2 regions of the Arthrobacter sp. S2(2024) genome follow, and region 1 is predicted to be linked to the other one. Evidence: riboswitches for the same ligand, from Rfam matches in the RefSeq annotation. Region 1 holds a riboswitch; the other holds the start of a gene.
The links. A riboswitch is a leader RNA that binds a small molecule or an ion and turns the genes downstream of it on or off. The one in region 1 is predicted to bind S-adenosylmethionine.
Positions count from the first base shown of each region.

Region 2: linked by a shared signal. The riboswitch ahead of VLA65_RS02155 (hypothetical protein) and the one ahead of VLA65_RS04635 (aminotransferase class V-fold PLP-dependent enzyme) in region 1 are both predicted to bind S-adenosylmethionine.

Region 1 covers NZ_JAYKZI010000002.1:200,614-208,414, forward strand. Annotated here, with positions in the region: gene VLA65_RS04600 (PadR family transcriptional regulator) at 1-186, shown strand, start outside; gene VLA65_RS21975 (50S ribosomal protein bL37) at 296-370, shown strand; gene rsrA (mycothiol system anti-sigma-R factor) at 450-707, opposite strand; gene VLA65_RS04610 (sigma-70 family RNA polymerase sigma factor) at 704-1,543, opposite strand; gene VLA65_RS04615 (DoxX family protein) at 1,761-2,276, shown strand; gene aroA (3-phosphoshikimate 1-carboxyvinyltransferase) at 2,283-3,677, shown strand; gene rsgA (ribosome small subunit-dependent GTPase A) at 3,680-4,795, shown strand; gene hisN (histidinol-phosphatase) at 4,855-5,667, shown strand; SAM riboswitch class IV at 5,828-5,940, shown strand; gene VLA65_RS04635 (aminotransferase class V-fold PLP-dependent enzyme) at 5,976-7,388, shown strand; gene VLA65_RS04640 (class I SAM-dependent methyltransferase) at 7,440-7,801, shown strand, end outside.
Region 2 covers NZ_JAYKZI010000001.1:470,602-478,402, reverse strand. Annotated here, with positions in the region: gene VLA65_RS02170 (matrixin family metalloprotease) at 1-76, opposite strand, end outside; gene VLA65_RS02165 (VIT1/CCC1 transporter family protein) at 124-1,308, opposite strand; gene VLA65_RS02160 (hypothetical protein) at 1,576-1,764, shown strand; gene VLA65_RS02155 (hypothetical protein) at 1,789-2,109, opposite strand; SAM riboswitch class IV at 2,124-2,243, opposite strand; gene VLA65_RS02150 (sodium:solute symporter) at 2,325-3,857, opposite strand; gene VLA65_RS02145 (helix-turn-helix domain-containing protein) at 4,161-4,736, shown strand; gene VLA65_RS02140 (ammonium transporter) at 5,007-6,422, shown strand; gene VLA65_RS02135 (P-II family nitrogen regulator) at 6,419-6,760, shown strand; gene VLA65_RS02130 (amino acid transporter) at 6,836-7,801, opposite strand, start outside.

The sequences.
Region 1 (7,801 bases):
TACTCTCCGGAGGGACACCGCATCCTGAAGGAAGCCGAAATGATGGTCCAGTCCTTCCGTGATGACATCCGGGTGGAGCTGCGACAGCACGCCGGCTCCAAGGCCCTGACTCCGGTCGCCCTTGAGACCGTGCGCACTGTCCTGGACCAGGCCAGGATCTCCATCCGGAATTCCCTGCGCGGCTGAGTCCCCCGATTCCCTCCGCGGTTGGCCGGCACGGTTCGCGGGGCGGCCCCGTGATGTGGGAGACTGGAGGGCAGCTTTATTGAGTATCAAGAATCTAAGGAGGCCAGCTATGAGCAAGCGTGCACGTAAGCGTCGTGACCGTAAGCGCGGCGGCGCAAACCACGGCAAGCGTCCCAACACCTAAGCCAGCGGCTTAGCGTAAGACTTAATGCGGAGGGCCCCGGAAACCATCAGGTTTCCGGGGCCCTTGCCGTTTGAGGCTGTTAGACGTCCACGGACTTCATAGCGTGGATCCTGTCCAGGATCGAGTTCTTGAGATTCTCAGGAGCCGCTTCCGTACAGGAGCGCTTGACCACGGTGCGAATGACGCACTCAAGGTCGTATTGCTCGGTGCACTCCGGGCAATCTTCCAGATGCACCTTGATCTCTGCGATGTCCTCGCGGGTCAACGCACCATCGAGGTACTCGTAGATACGCTGCATCCGAGCATCGTCGCAGTCGCCCAATCCTTGGCAGCTCATTTCCTTTTCTCCTGTTTTTTGCTTGTGGCCGCGCCCACGGCCAAGGCCTTTTCTTCCGCGCCGGCGCTGATTCCCCGTTCTGCGGCGTAGTCCGCCAGCAGATCGCGCAACATTTTCCTGCCGCGATGAAGCCGGGACATGACCGTGCCGATCGGGGTATTCATGATGTCTGATATTTCCTTGTAGGCGAAGCCTTCGACGTCAGCGAAGTACACCGCGAGCCGGAATTCCTCCGGAATGGACTGCAGGGCGCTCTTCACGTCCGAGTCCGGCAAATGGTCCAGTGCCTCCGCCTCCGCAGAACGCAGCCCCGCCGACGTATGGGACTCCGCCCGCGCCAGCTGCCAGTCTTCGATGGTGTCCGAATTCGACTGCAACGGTTCTCGCTGCCGCTTCCGGTAGAGGTTGATGTACGTATTGGTCAGGATGCGGTACAGCCACGCCTTGAGGTTGGTACCCGGCTTGTACTGGTGGAAGGCGGAGAAGGCCTTGGTGTAGGCCTCCTGGACCAGGTCCTCGGCGTCGGACGGATTCCTGGCCATGCGCATGGCGGCCGAATAAAGCTGGTCGACATACTGCATCGCGTCGCGTTCGAAGCGCGCCCTCCGTTGTTCGGGGGTCTCCGTTGCGAAGTCCACCGCAATCTCGACGTCGGACTCAACCGTCGCGTCGCCGTCGGACGTTGCGTCCGTGACTTCGGTCGCTGCCTTGTACATGGCCGCTGCGGCCGGATCCATGGTGCTCATTGCATCCAAGTCTACTGTCACCCTCCGGGAGTCCCCTGGCAGCTCCCGCCCAAGCGCCAAGTGTCCCTCGCGGTCCTTAACCAAGGCCAAAAAACCATCTCCACTCAAACGACATGACAAAGCGCGGCACCACACACACGCCACAATCCAAGGTCCAGCCCATACCGCACCTTCTTCTGACAACGGCAAGCTCCGGGCAAATATTCCGCAAAGATGCAAGACTAGATCCGACTGCACCCCGTGAACACCGCACCACTTGAACGCAGCACCACCTGAACACCGTGGCACGCCATCCAGGAGGCAAAACATGTCCCTCGTCCGTTTTCTCGCCAGGCCAATGTTGGCTTCCAGTTTTGTCGTCGCAGGGCTGGACAAGCTCAAGAACGCGGATGACACTGCCAAGCAGCTCTCTCCGCTGCTCCGCCGCGCTTCCGAGTCACTGCCTTTCCCGGCGGACGAGAAGACGCTGGCGAGGGTCATCGGCGGTGCGCAAGTGGGCGCCGGCGCCTTGCTGGCACTCGGCAAATGCTCCCGGTTCTCGGCAAGCGTGCTTGCCGGCATCTCGGTCCTGAACACTTTTGTCGAGTGGCGTTCTGCCGACATCAGCACCAAGGAAGGCCGGCTCGCCCGCCGCGCCCAGTTGCTCAAGAACATTTCGCTGACGGGTGGCGTTTTCCTCGCCGCCGTCGACACCGCGGGCAAACCAAGCCTCGCATGGCGTGCCGAACACCTCGCCATGGACGCCAAGAAGGCCACGGGCAAGCAGTTCAAGAAGACAGACCGTGCCGTCCGCAAGGCCGTAGACAACGCAGTTGGAGCATAAGGAAGCATGCCAGGATCCCCCGCCACGCAGACCGACGATTCAGGAAGCGCCACGCCGCCCGCACTCCCCCTGTGGCCGGCACCCTTCGCCAGCCACCCTGTGGATGCCACGGTCACGGTTCCCGGCTCGAAGTCGCTGACCAACCGTTATCTGGTCCTGGCGGCCTTGGCCAACGGCCCAAGCAGGCTGCGGGCACCCTTGCATTCGCGGGATTCCGCCTTGATGGTCGAGGCCTTGCGCCAGCTTGGCGCCACCATCACCGAAGTTCCCGGCGATGGACACTACGGCCCGGACCTTGAAGTCACCCCCATCGATCCCGCGGCCACGGCGTCGGAGACCGCCATCGACTGTGGCCTGGCCGGCACGGTCATGCGCTTTGTGCCGCCGCTCGCGGCCCTCCGCAACGGCGCTTCGGTGTTCGACGGCGACCCCCACGCACGCCAACGTCCCATGGGCACCATCATCGAAGCCCTCCGGACACTCGGAGTGGAAGTCAGCGGCCTCGACGGGCATACAGCGAACTCCCTCCCGTTCAAGGTTTCCGGCACAGGCTCTGTCCGCGGCGGCCACTTGGTGATCGACGCAAGCGCTTCGTCGCAGTTCGTCTCCGCCCTGTTGCTGGTCGGCGCCCGGTTCGATGAGGGCCTTCACCTCGAGCATGTCGGCAAGCCCGTGCCGAGCCTCGACCACATCAACATGACCGTCTCGGTCCTGCGCGGCGTCGGAGTGCAGGTGGATGACTCCGTGCCGAACCATTGGCGGGTCGCCCCCGGCACCATTCAGGCGTTCGACGAGAGGATCGAGCAGGACCTTTCCAACGCGGGTCCCTTCCTCGCCGCGGCGTTGGCCACGAAGGGAACCATCCGCATCCCCAACTGGCCGGCCAACACCACGCAAGTCGGGGACCTTTGGCGGGACATCCTCGCCACCATGGGTGCAACCGTCACGCTGGACAACGGCACACTGACGGTCACCGGCGGACCGGAAATCCTGGGAGCGGATTTCGACGAAACCAGCGAACTCGCTCCTACCGTAGCGGCATTGTGCGCCCTGGCAACCGGTCCTTCCCGGCTCACCGGCATCGCGCATTTGCGGGGACACGAAACGGACAGGCTGGCCGCGCTGGTCGCCGAGATCAACCGGCTCGGCGGCGACGCCGAGGAAACCAGCGACGGCCTGGTGATCCGGCCCGCAGCGCTGCACGCCGGCGTCGTGCACAGCTACGCCGACCACCGCATGGCTACTGCGGGCGCCATCCTGGGGCTCGCCGTCGAGGGTGTCCAGGTTGAAGACATCGCAACGACGTCAAAGACCATGCCGGAATTCCCGCACATCTGGGCGTCGATGCTCACTGCCGGCGCAGCTGCCGCGGACACCGTTTCAATGGAGACAAGCAACTGACGATGGCTCGCGACGCACGCTCCTGGGATGAGTCCGATGTCCGGATCCGCCCCAACAAGAAGGGCACACGACCCCGTACGAAGGACCGCCCCAGCCACGACGACGCCGTGATCGGGCGTATCATCACAGTCGACCGCGGGCGCTACACCGCGATCGTGGGCGAAAGCTCGGACAACGAGCGCATCGTCATCGCGGCCCGCGCCCGGGAGCTCCGTCGCTCCCCTGTGGTTCCCGGAGACTTCGTGGCGCTCGTCGGCGATGTGTCCGGAGCACCGGACACCCTCGCCCGCCTCGTGCGCGTCGAGGAGCGAAAGACCCTCCTGCGGCGAAGTGCCGATGACACGGATCCGATCGAGCGAGCCGTCGTCGCCAACGCCGACCAGCTCGTGGTGGTGGTTGCGGCAGCCAATCCGGAACCACGCACCGGATTCATCGACCGCGCCTTGGTGGCAGCGTACGACGCCGGAATCGAGCCGCTGCTGCTCGTCACCAAAGCAGATGTCAAGGATCCGACGGAACTACTCGCCAACTATGTGAGCCTCGGTTTCCCGATCATCATCAGCCGGACGGCCGACGCCGGCGCCTCCGGAATCGACGCCCGCTCCGACGACGGCCTGTCCGCCCGCCTCGACAGTGACGCCGTCGGCCAGTTGCGGGACTACCTCGACGGCAAGGTCACCGTCCTCCTGGGCCATTCCGGCGTCGGGAAGTCCACTATGGTGAACGCCCTCACCGGGGCCGAGCGCGCCACAGGCGGGGTCAACGCCGTGACGGGGCGCGGACGCCACACCTCGTCCTCTGCCCTCGCACTGAAGCTCAGCGACGCCCCTGGCGGAAGCTGGATCATCGATACGCCCGGCATCCGTTCTTTCGGCCTCGCCCACGTGAACCCGGACCGCATCCTGCACGCCTTCCCGGACCTGGAACCGGGGACGGAAAGGTGCGAGCGGGGTTGCAAGCACGATGCCTCCGCCGTTCGATGCGGGCTGGATTCCTGGGTCGCCGAAGGCCACGCGGGCGAGGCCGGCCCCGCCCGCCTCGCATCGCTCCGCAGGCTCCTTGGTGCGGACCCGCGCATGGAAGCCCAAGAGGCCAAGGAACTGGGTACGGTCAACTAACTCAGCGCATGCCGTCCTACCTCCCCGGCTCACCGGCGAATAGACGGTAGTTTGGAACCATGACCCAACCCGATTCGAGCTACAACGACGACCTGCGGCTGGCCCATGTGCTGGCCGATTCCGTCGATTCCCTGACAATGGAGCGGTTCAAGGCGCTGGACCTCCAGGTGGAGACCAAACCCGACCTGAGCCCAGTCACCGATGCCGACAAAGCCGCCGAGGAAGCAATCCGTGGGCAGCTCTCCCGCTCCCGGCCCCGCGACGCCGTCCTCGGCGAAGAATTCGGCAGCACGGGCCACGGCTCGAGGCGTTGGATCATCGATCCCATCGATGGGACCAAGAACTTCGTGCGCGGCGTACCCGTCTGGGCTACGCTCATCGCCCTCGTGGACGAGGGCGAAGTAGTAGTGGGGCTCGTGAGCGCTCCGGCGCTCGGCAAGCGTTGGTGGGCGGCCAAGGGCTCCGGCGCCTACATGGGCCGGTCGCTGGCCGCCGCCACCCGGTTGAAAGTTTCCAACGTGTCCCGGCTCGAAGACGCCTCGCTTTCCTACTCCGAGCTTTCCGAGTGGAAGCAGCACGGGAAGCTGGACAACTTCCTGGGCCTCGAGAACGATGTCTGGCGCAGCCGTGCGTACGGCGATTTCTGGTCCTACTGCCTCGTTGCCGAGGGTGCCGTGGACATCGCGGCCGAACCCGAACTCCAGGTCTACGACATGGCCGCCCTAGTGCCGATCGTGACCGAGGCAGGCGGACGCTTCACATCCCTGGATGGCGCGGACGGCCCCTTCGGGGGAAACGCCGTCGCCACTAACTCGATCCTGCACTCCGAGGTCCTCAAGAGGCTCAACCCCGAACTCGACGACCTTCTGTAGCCCCTCCTGTTCACTGAATAAACGACGGCGGACGTCCCCTTTTGGGGGCGTCCGCTGCTTTTTCTTCGGCTGAAGGCACATTTTTCGGGCGGTGTAACAATCCGCTTAACAATCGCGGTCACATTGGAACCCGCCTCGCCGGTGTCCTACTCTCTTTACAGGTCACGAGTGCCAGCGCGAAACCCCGGTTTGCTGGCCGGCAACCCTCCATCGCGGCGGGGTGCCCCGGGTGACGACCCGGCCGGTCCGGAACGGATGCGGCAAGCGCGGACCCCCTGCACGCAGGGGTCCCTCTTGAGTGAGGTCCCATGAGCACAGCCACAATTACTTCCACGGCTCTTTCGCAGCACCACGAAACCGCACAGCAGCTGCCTCGGGCATCCCGCCCGCTGGCCGCGGTCACCGGCGCGGAGTTGCAGGCACCCCTGATCCAGGGCGGCCACATCCGCTACGCCAACCTTGACTACGGCGCATCCGCACCTGCCCTGACGGTTGTTTCCGCGTACCTCAACGAGATCCTGCCGTACTACGCGAGTGTGCACCGCGGCGCAGGCTACGCCTCCCAAATCAGCACCTCCGTCTACGAAAACGCCCGCAACATCGTCCGTGACTTTGTTGGCGGACGGCCGGACGATTCCGTCATTTTCACGCGCAACACCACCGATTCCCTCAATCTCCTGGCCGGCTGCTTGCCGGTCACAGACGGCAAGCACACCGACGAAGTCCTTTACCTGGACATCGAGCACCACGCAAACCTGCTGCCGTGGCAAGGCGTCCCCCACCGAAGCATTGTTGCCGCGGAAACCTTGTCGGAGACCGTAGCCAATGTCCGCACAGCCCTCTCCCATGGTGGCGTCAGCCTCCTGGCTGTCACCGGCGCGTCGAATGTGACCGGCGAAATCCTGCCCATCAAGGAACTAGCTGCCTTGGCCCACGAATTCGGGGCGCGGATTGTGGTGGACGCGGCGCAACTTGCCCCGCATCGCCGCATCAACATCGCCGCCGCGGATGTCGACTACTTGGTTTTCTCGGGGCACAAGCTTTATGCACCGTTCGGCGCGGGTGTCCTGGTGGGCCGTCCCGACTGGCTCGACGCCGGCACGCCGCATCTGGCAGGAGGCGGCGCCGTCCGGGAGGCGCGCCTCGATTCCGTCAGCTGGGCCACGGGACCGGCCAGGCACGAAGGCGGCTCGCCGAACGTTCTCGGTGCGGCCACCCTCGCCCGGGCCACACAAGTCATCGCCAGCCTCGACCACGACGAATGGCACGCCCACGAGGCCGCCATCCGCTCACACCTGGTCGAAGGCCTCAAGGAAATCGACGGCGTGACCGTGCACCAGATCTTCAGCGACACGGATCCCGAGGACACCATCGGCGTCGTGAACTTCTCGCTCCAGGGCTACGACGCCGGACTTGTGGCGGCCTATCTCGCGGCCGAGCACGGCATTGGCCTGCGCGACGGGCGCTTCTGCGCCCACCCGCTGCTCAAGCGCCTCGGCCTTCCCTCCGGATCCCTCCGGGCCAGTTTCGGCGTAGGGTCGCGTTTGGAAGACGCCACCCGGCTCATCGCGGGCATCCAGGCGCTCAAGAGCAATGGCCTCGGTTGGGACTACGTGGTGGACGCCGGCCGTTGGGTGCCCGCGAACGATCACCGCAGCTACCCGGAATGGGCTCCCAACACTCCCGGGACCGCGGGCGCAGCTCCGTGCAGCACCGACTGATTGCGGTAGATTCGTAGGGTATTTTTTCCTGTCCTACGAAGGAGTTTCCGCGTGGCCCCGCGACCCAAAGGCACGTCAGCCGGCCCCAAGCTCTATGAGGAACGGCGCCTTGAACTCGGTCAGAGTTTCCAGGACGGCGGAGAGCACTATGACCGTGTCCGGCCCGGATACCCCGCGGATTCAGCTGACTGGCTGCTGCCGGAAGGCGCGCGGGACGCGGCAGACATCGGCGCGGGCACCGGAAAGTTCACATCGCTCCTCGTCGAGCGCGGGCTGGCGGTGTCCGCAGTGGACCCCTCCACGGACATGCTCACGCAACTGCGCAAAACGTATCCACAAGTGATCGCCCTGGAGGGTACGGCCGAGGCAACTGGACTGGCGGACTCAGCATTCGACGTCGTCAGCGTTGCGCA
Region 2 (7,801 bases), on a different contig from region 1:
AATTTCGGAACAGCGCGAGCGCGGTGCTGGGGCGCTTGGGCGGCGGGCCGCCGTCGTACCCGTAGTTTGAATGCAAGTCTTCCCCCAAATCCCTGTACCGGGCACCCCAGCGGGCCGGCGGTACTAACCGATGACAGCGCCGAAGACGAAGCCCAGCCCATACGTGGCCGCGGCCGCGCCGAGACCGATGGCGAGCTGCCGGAGGCCGCGGGTCAGCGGCGAGGTTCCGGACAACAAGCCGACGACGGCGCCGGTCGACAGAAGCGCGATGCCCACCAGCGTACCGGCCACAGCAAGCGCCGCGAAGCCGGTCATGCCGAAGATGAACGGCAGGATGGGCACAATGGCGCCCGAAGCGAAGAAGCAGAAGCTCGAGATCGCGGCGCCCCAAGCGGAGCCCACGGCCTCGTGCTCATTGACGGTTTCTTCCACTTCGGGGTGCAGGGAGAGGCTGGGATCGCAATCGCAGCTGTAGACGCCCATGCGTTCAGCGGCCCGGTGTTCGGCGGCTTCGCGGGACATGCCCCGGGCCAGATACACGAGGACCAGCTCGTTGTGCTCGATGTCCAGGGCCGGGGCTGCGGTCAGCGTGGCCTGGGTAGGGCGGGTGGCCTTGAGGAGCTCGAGCTGCGAGCGGACAGAGACATATTCGCCGGCACCCATGGACAGCGCGCCTGCCAGCAGGCCGGCGATGCCGCTGAACAGGACCACAGTGGCGGGGACGCCGGTGGCCGCCATGCCCATCACGAGTGAAAGGTTGCTGACAAGGCCGTCGTTGGCGCCGAATACGGCCGCGCGGAAAGTGCCGGACAACCTGTTGCGGCCGCGCGTCGCCAGGCCGCGGACTACTTCCTCGTGGATCTGTTCGTCAGCCGCCATGGCGCGGGTCGCTGCTGGATCCTTCGCGTAAGGCGAGCGGCCTTCAGCCCTTTGGGCGAGGGCCAGCACGAACACTGATCCAAAGTTCCGGGCGAGGAAGCCGAGCATTTGGCTTCGGATCGAGGCCGCCTTCGGCATGCCGGCATGTTCCCCGAGGAGCTTGAGCCAGTGTGCCTCGTGGCGGCCCTCGGCCTCTGCGAGTGCCAACAGGATTTCGCGTTCCTCGCCGTCGCGGCGCTGCGCCAGTTGGCGGTACACGGCGGCCTCGGCCCGCTCGTCCGCCAAGTACTGACGCCAGCGCTTGATGTCCGACGACGGGGGAGTCTTGGGGGCCGCTTCGTCTTGCGATGGACTGCTTTGGTCCGAGGGATTGTCGGGATGCGTGTTGTCTGGATCTGTCGGGTTCTGTGGATCTGCGTGCGGGTGCACCGGGACTCCTGGGTTGCTGGGGCGGGCTTCATCGCCTCATTGCGGCTCCACTCTATCGCCAATTTCCGCGGTTTTTCGGCTGGCAATCCTCACTGGACGTTTTAGGCGCGCCTCAAAAACGGGAGGCTCCCGGGAGGCCTTGACCGCGGCTGGGGGCAGTGCTGGGATGGATGGACAGGGTCCACGAATTGGCGGGGTAGCGTGGTGACCGGCTGCCTCATGTGCCTGTGCGATGGGCTCAGCGGCACGTCGAACGGAGGTTGCACCATGGACAGCACCGAAACCCACGCCCGCCACCCCGACCGTCCCACGGTCGAGGCCGATCCCGCCTACGACTACAGCGAAGACCTTGAGGTGGACGAGGACTGGGAGGAACAATCCGAGGTCCTCGACGACGACGAACGGGTGGTTCCGCTCGACGCAGAGGAACACCGCGAGGACGAAGAGTTCGAATAGCCCCGGGCTCGCTAAACCCCGGAGCTAAAACGCGCTCAGGATGAAGTGCCTCTGCACGCCTGCCCGGTGCCCGGTTGCCGCCACCGTCAGGGTGAGTTTCCGTGTGGCGGGGAACCAGCGGGCGGGCTGGACCGCTTTTGAAAGGGCTTGGGTGATGAGCCGCGGCTCATGGTGCCAATAGCGTTCCAGGTTTCCGTCCACGACGAACGTGACGGAGCCTTGGGAGAGGTCGACGCCGGGAATCACCCGGACGAATTCGTCCACCCGGCGGGGGCGGGGCGACAAGAGGGTGCTGGGCTGGGTGGTGCGGTCGGCTATGGCGGTGGCGCCGTTTTCGAAAGGCATGGCCTTCTCCTGTGGAGTTGCTCTTGCCCGTTCGGTTGTCTCTGGTCCGAGCCGGGCCGCTTCTTCATCCGAACCACCCGTGAACATGGGGTTGGCGTGTGGCAAGTCGGAGCTTGGCGCCGCATCTCTTGAAGCTCTTCCTACTGTACATGCGACGGCGGCGCCGCACCCCGGAAAAAGGTGCGGCGCCGCCGTCGTACTTGACTCAGTGAAACTTAGTGGCTGGCCACCGGGTGGGCCTCCAACGGGAGTTCCTCGGTGACTCCTCCGGCGACGCGACGGTCCCATGCTTCGCGGACCTGGGGCTCCGTGGGAGGCGTCAGCAGCGAGACCACAACGTACACCAGCAACGAGGCTCCGAGGCCCCAATAGATGGGATCGTTGGCGTAGACGCCGTCTTCGCTGGGGATGATTCCCGTGGCATAGGCGATCAGCAGGGCCAGGGTCAGTACGGACCCCACGGCCATGGACCAGGCCGCGGCAATACCGGTGCCCCGCTTCCAGACCAGGCCACCCAGGATGGCAACCAGCAGGCCGCCCACCAGGATGTCGTAGGCGATGGTCAGGGCGACCACGACGTCTTGCGCCGCCATGGATATCAACACGGCCACGATGCCCAGTCCGAGGACCCAGTAGCGGTTGGCCTTGACGTCGTGCTCGGGGTTCTCGGTGTCGTCGGTGTTGATGGTCTTGCCGAACCAGCTGGCCACGAACGGGACCACGTCGGCGCGGGCAACGGTGGCCGCGGCGATGAGGGCTCCGGAAGCCGTGGACATCATGGCCGCGACTGCTGCGGCCATCACGAGGCCGCCGATGCCGATCGGCAGGATGTGCGTGGCAACCTCGGCGTAGACGACGTCCTTGCCGAGGGCCTTCACGTCGATGTTGGGCAGTGCCACGCGGGCGGCAAGGCCGATCAATGCGCCGGCGACGCCGTACAGGACGCAGTAGATACCCGCGGTGGCACCGCCCCAACGGGCCACCTTGGGAGTCTTGGCGGTGAAGACGCGCTGCCAGATGTCCTGGCCGATCAGCAGGCCCAGGGTGTAGACCACGAAGTACGTGATGATGGTTTGTGCCCCGATGCCGTCCAACTGGAAGAAGCTGGCGTCAACGCGGGCACGGATGCCATCGAAGCCGCCTGCGGCGTTCAGGACGAACGGGAGCATGAGGAAGAAGATGCCCACGGTCTTGATGATGAACTGCACCTGGTCGGCGAGGGTGATGGACCACATGCCGCCGATCGTTGAGTAGACCAGGACGATTGCGCCGCCGACGGCGATGGCGAGCCAGCGCTCCCAGCCGAAGAGGACAACGAAGATGGTGGCGTAGGCGCCCGTGGACGTGGCGCACAACATCAGGGTGTAGGCGAGCATGACGATGCCGGAAGTCTGTGTGGCGCGCTGTCCGTAACGCAGGCTCAGCATCTGGGAGACCGTGTAGATCTTCAGCCGCTGGATGGTGCCGGCGAAAAGCAGGCTCAGGAGGAGCACGCCCGAACCGATCGCGACAACCAGCCACATGCCGGAGACGCCGAACTTGTAGCCGAGGCCGACGCCGCCAACCGTCGATGCGCCGCCGAGGACGACTGCGGCCATGGTGCCGGTGTAGAGCATCGGACCGAGGCGGCGTCCTGCCACGAGGAAGTCGCTGTTGTTCTTGGTGCGCGACTTGCCCCACCAGCCGAAGGCCAGCATGGCGAGCAAATACACCACCACGATCGCAATATTGATGAACGAAGAGTCCACGGTTGGCTCCTGAAAGTGATGCGCAGAGCCCTTGGGGATTCCGACGCCGGTCCGCTGGGTTTCGTTGCGGGTTGCGGAAGGTCTCTGCGCTGGTGATTGGGGAGAGTAGTCTGTGATGTATGCCTCACAAACAACACTTGTTGCCTATGAGGTTACGTAGTGATGCGAGTAACAGTCAAGGTGCTGTCTCGCCCAGCGGACTCATCGGCGCTCCTCCAGCTTGCCAAAGGCCCTGCCGCGCGGGCGATCCGGCTACTATTGCTGCAATGACAGGGCCGCAGAAACGGCCTGAAAGGTTCGTGAATGAAGGCTCTCCCCGTTGAACCGAGCAATGTCCCCGTTGCCATCGGTTCCAGAATCCGTGCCGCCCGCCAATCGCAGCGGCTCACCATCGAGCAGGTTGCCGACGCCACCGGCCTGACCAAAGGGTTCCTGAGCCGGGTGGAACGTGACCTGACATCGCCGTCGGTCGCTTCCCTTGTGACGCTTTGCCAAGTTCTTTCAGTCTCCATCGGCGATCTTTTCGCCGCACCTGAGACGCACCTGACGCGGCGCGACGATGGGCCGCGGATTTCGCTTGGCGGCCAGGGAATCGTGGAGCGGCTCCTGACCGCCCGGTCGGAACGACGGCTGCAGATCCTACAGGCTTCCATCGAACCCCGCGGCCGGGGAGAAGCCGAGCTTTACGCCGTCGATTGCGACGTCGACGTCCTGCACGTGGTCAAGGGCCGCATCAAATTGATCCTCACCAACGAGGAGTACGAACTCGAAGAGGGGGACACGCTGTCCTTCCCGGGCCGCGAGCCGCACACCTGGGTCAATCCAACCGACGAGCCCGTTGAAGTGCTCTGGATCCTGGTGCCGGCAGCCAGCCGCTGACGCCAGCACTTTGCGATACGGGACCGCATGTGGCCGACACGCGGCGTAACACGCCTGAAACATGACTGACTCCGGGATTTAACCCTGGGGCCTTCGGTGTTACGTGCCTGAAATGATCCGTGCCGACTGCTGAAACAGGGCGACTGTACCTTCGAGTCAAGGCAACTCGTCAAGGTCGGTATCCCGTGGGGTACCAGGACCTGTTCGTTTTAAAAATGGTCTCGCCGTGCGGGCGCCATGGAGCGCCGTATATGCAGGAAGGCTCCCGAAATGAACCCAGTATTCTTCAGCGTAGGGCTGGATGTGAACCCCCAGACCCTCGATCCAGGCGCAACAGCCTGGATGCTTGCAGCTTCCGCCCTCGTCCTTCTCATGACGCCAGGTTTGGCGTTTTTCTACGGCGGCCTGGTCAGGATGAAGTCCGTCCTCAACATCATGATGATGAGCTTTGGCGCCATCGGCGTTGTCGCGGTGGTCTGGGCCCTGTGGGGCTACGGACTCGCGTTCGGCCCGGATACCCTTGGCGGATTCATCGGAGATCCCTTCGCGAACTTCGGACTCAGCGGACTGGCCAGCGTCATCGGCGGGAAAGCCCCGGGGTTGCCGGACATGGTCTTCATAGGGTTCCAAGCCACCTTCGCCATCATCACGGTGGCACTGATCAGTGGCGCGGTGGCCGAACGGGTCAGGTTTGGCCCCTGGCTGCTGTTTGCCGGCCTCTGGGTCACCATTGTCTACGCTCCTATTGCCCACTGGGTCTGGGGCGGCGGCCTCTTCGGATCCACAGGGATCATCGGCAGCAAGATCTCGGCCCTCGACTTTGCCGGTGGCACCGTCGTCCACATGAACGCCGGCATGGCAGGGCTGATGCTTGCGGTAGTGCTCGGCAAGCGGCTCGGATTCATGAAAGACCCCAACATCCGGCCGCACAACCTCCCCTTCGTGATGCTCGGGGCAGGCCTGTTGTGGTTCGGGTGGTTCGGATTCAACGCCGGTTCGGAACTGGCCGCTGATGGAATTGCCGCGCTCGCCTGGACGAATACCCTCTTGGCCACAAGCGCGGCGCTCCTCGGTTGGCTGCTTGTCGAAAGGCTGCGCGACGGCCACGCGACGTCCCTTGGTGCCGCATCCGGCGCGGTCGCCGGCTTGGTTGCGGTCACCCCGGCCTGTGGATTCGTGGACCCCATTGGCGCCATCGTCATCGGCGTCATCGCGGGTGCCGTCTGTGCACTGGCCATCGGACTGAAGTTCAAGATCGGCCTGGACGACTCCTTGGATGTTGTTGCCGTCCACTTTGTCGGCGGCCTGTGGGGGACCCTGTCCCTCGGATTCTTCGCGGTACCCTCGGCAAAGACTGAAGGCGGCCTTTTCTACGGCGGCGGCCTAAGCCAATTCTGGCCCCAAATATTGACGGCCTTGGTGGTCACTGCGTGGACGGCGATCATGACGACGCTCATCGGGCTCGCCATCCACAAGACGGTGGGCATGCGCGTCAAGGAGCACGAAGAGCTGGCCGGCATCGACATCACGGAGCACGCGGAAACAGCCTACGAGCTGGCCATGATTGGCGGGTCCTTCAATCCGGGAGAACCGCAGAACGGCAAAGCTCCGTCGAGTTCCAGCGGTGACCCAGAAGCCAGCTCCAACGGGAAAACAGATCGGATGCGCAGCAAGGCGTCGACGTGAAACTGGTCACGGCCATCGTGAGGCCGGAGCGGATCGACGAGGTCCGGGAAGCTTTGGAACACTTTGGAGTCAACGGGATGACCGTGAGCCAAGCCAACGGTTACGGCCAGCAACGGGGCTTCGTGGAGGTGTACCGGGGCGCGGAATACAATTCCGATCTCCTTCCCAAAATCCGGGTGGAGGTCCTGGCCACGGACGATCTCGTGGACGGAATAGTGGACGCCATCATCTCCGGTGCAAGTACGGGCCAGTTCGGAGACGGGAAGATCTGGACGGTCGACGTTTCGCAAGCCGTCCGGGTCCGGACCGGGGAGCGTGGCGCCTCCGCGATCAGCTAGGAAGACTGTGTTGGTGCCGCTCTGTTGGTGCCGCTCTGCGGCGAGCGGCACCAACACTGCCATGTTCAGCCCATTTCAGCCCACGTGCACCCATGGCCTGCGCGTGATGTCCGGTTCGGCTTCGCGCAGCACTTCGCGGGTCACCGGTGCAATCTCGCCCTCGCCGAAGAAGAGGAACTTGCTCAGGTTGGCGATCGGATTGCCTTCGGTCCAGCGGAAATAGATGTGCGGCATGAGTCCCGTGACGTCGCGGATGTGGAGGAGTACCGCGGCCAGCGTGTTGGGCACGTTGTTGCTGTGGATCTCCAGGATCTTGAAGCCGTGCCGGACCTTGCCTTCCACGAGGAGTTCCTGCTCGAAATCTGAGCTGTCATCCACGATGATCTCGATGAAGATCGCGTGGCTGTCCACCGGCAAGTGGTTGGCTTGCTGGGCATGCTGCAGCTTCAACTCGTACCGGTCGGCGCTCAGCCGCTTGGGCTCGTGGGCGATGATCCGGATGGGGCCTTCCTCGTTCGATGCCGTGAACTCGAGGGCCATCTGGTCCATCTTGATGTGGGTAGCCCGCAGTTCGAAGGACCGGCGTACCCGCGACGCGAAGCTCACCAGGACAATGCCGAGGATGAACAGGGCAGCGATCCTGATACCGTCCGGGCGTTCCACCACATTGGCCACCGTGGTGTAGGCGAAGACCACCGCCACAGCACCGAAAGCGAGGGTCTTGCCCCGTTGCTTCTTCCGGCGCGCGGACAGGGTGACTGCGATCGAGGCCGAGGTCATGAGGACCAGGACGCCGGTGGCGTAGGCACCGCCTTGGGCCTCCACGTTTGCCTCGAAGACCAACGTGATGATGAATCCAACCGCAGTGAAGACGAGGACCAGCGGGCGGACGGCTTTGGTCCACGCCGGGGCCATGCCGAAACGCGGCAAATAGCGCGGCACGAGGTTCAACAAGCCGGCCATGGCGGAGGCCCCGGCAAACCACAAGATGGCGATAGTGCTGATGTCATACACCGTGCCGAAGCCGTCGCCCAGGAATTG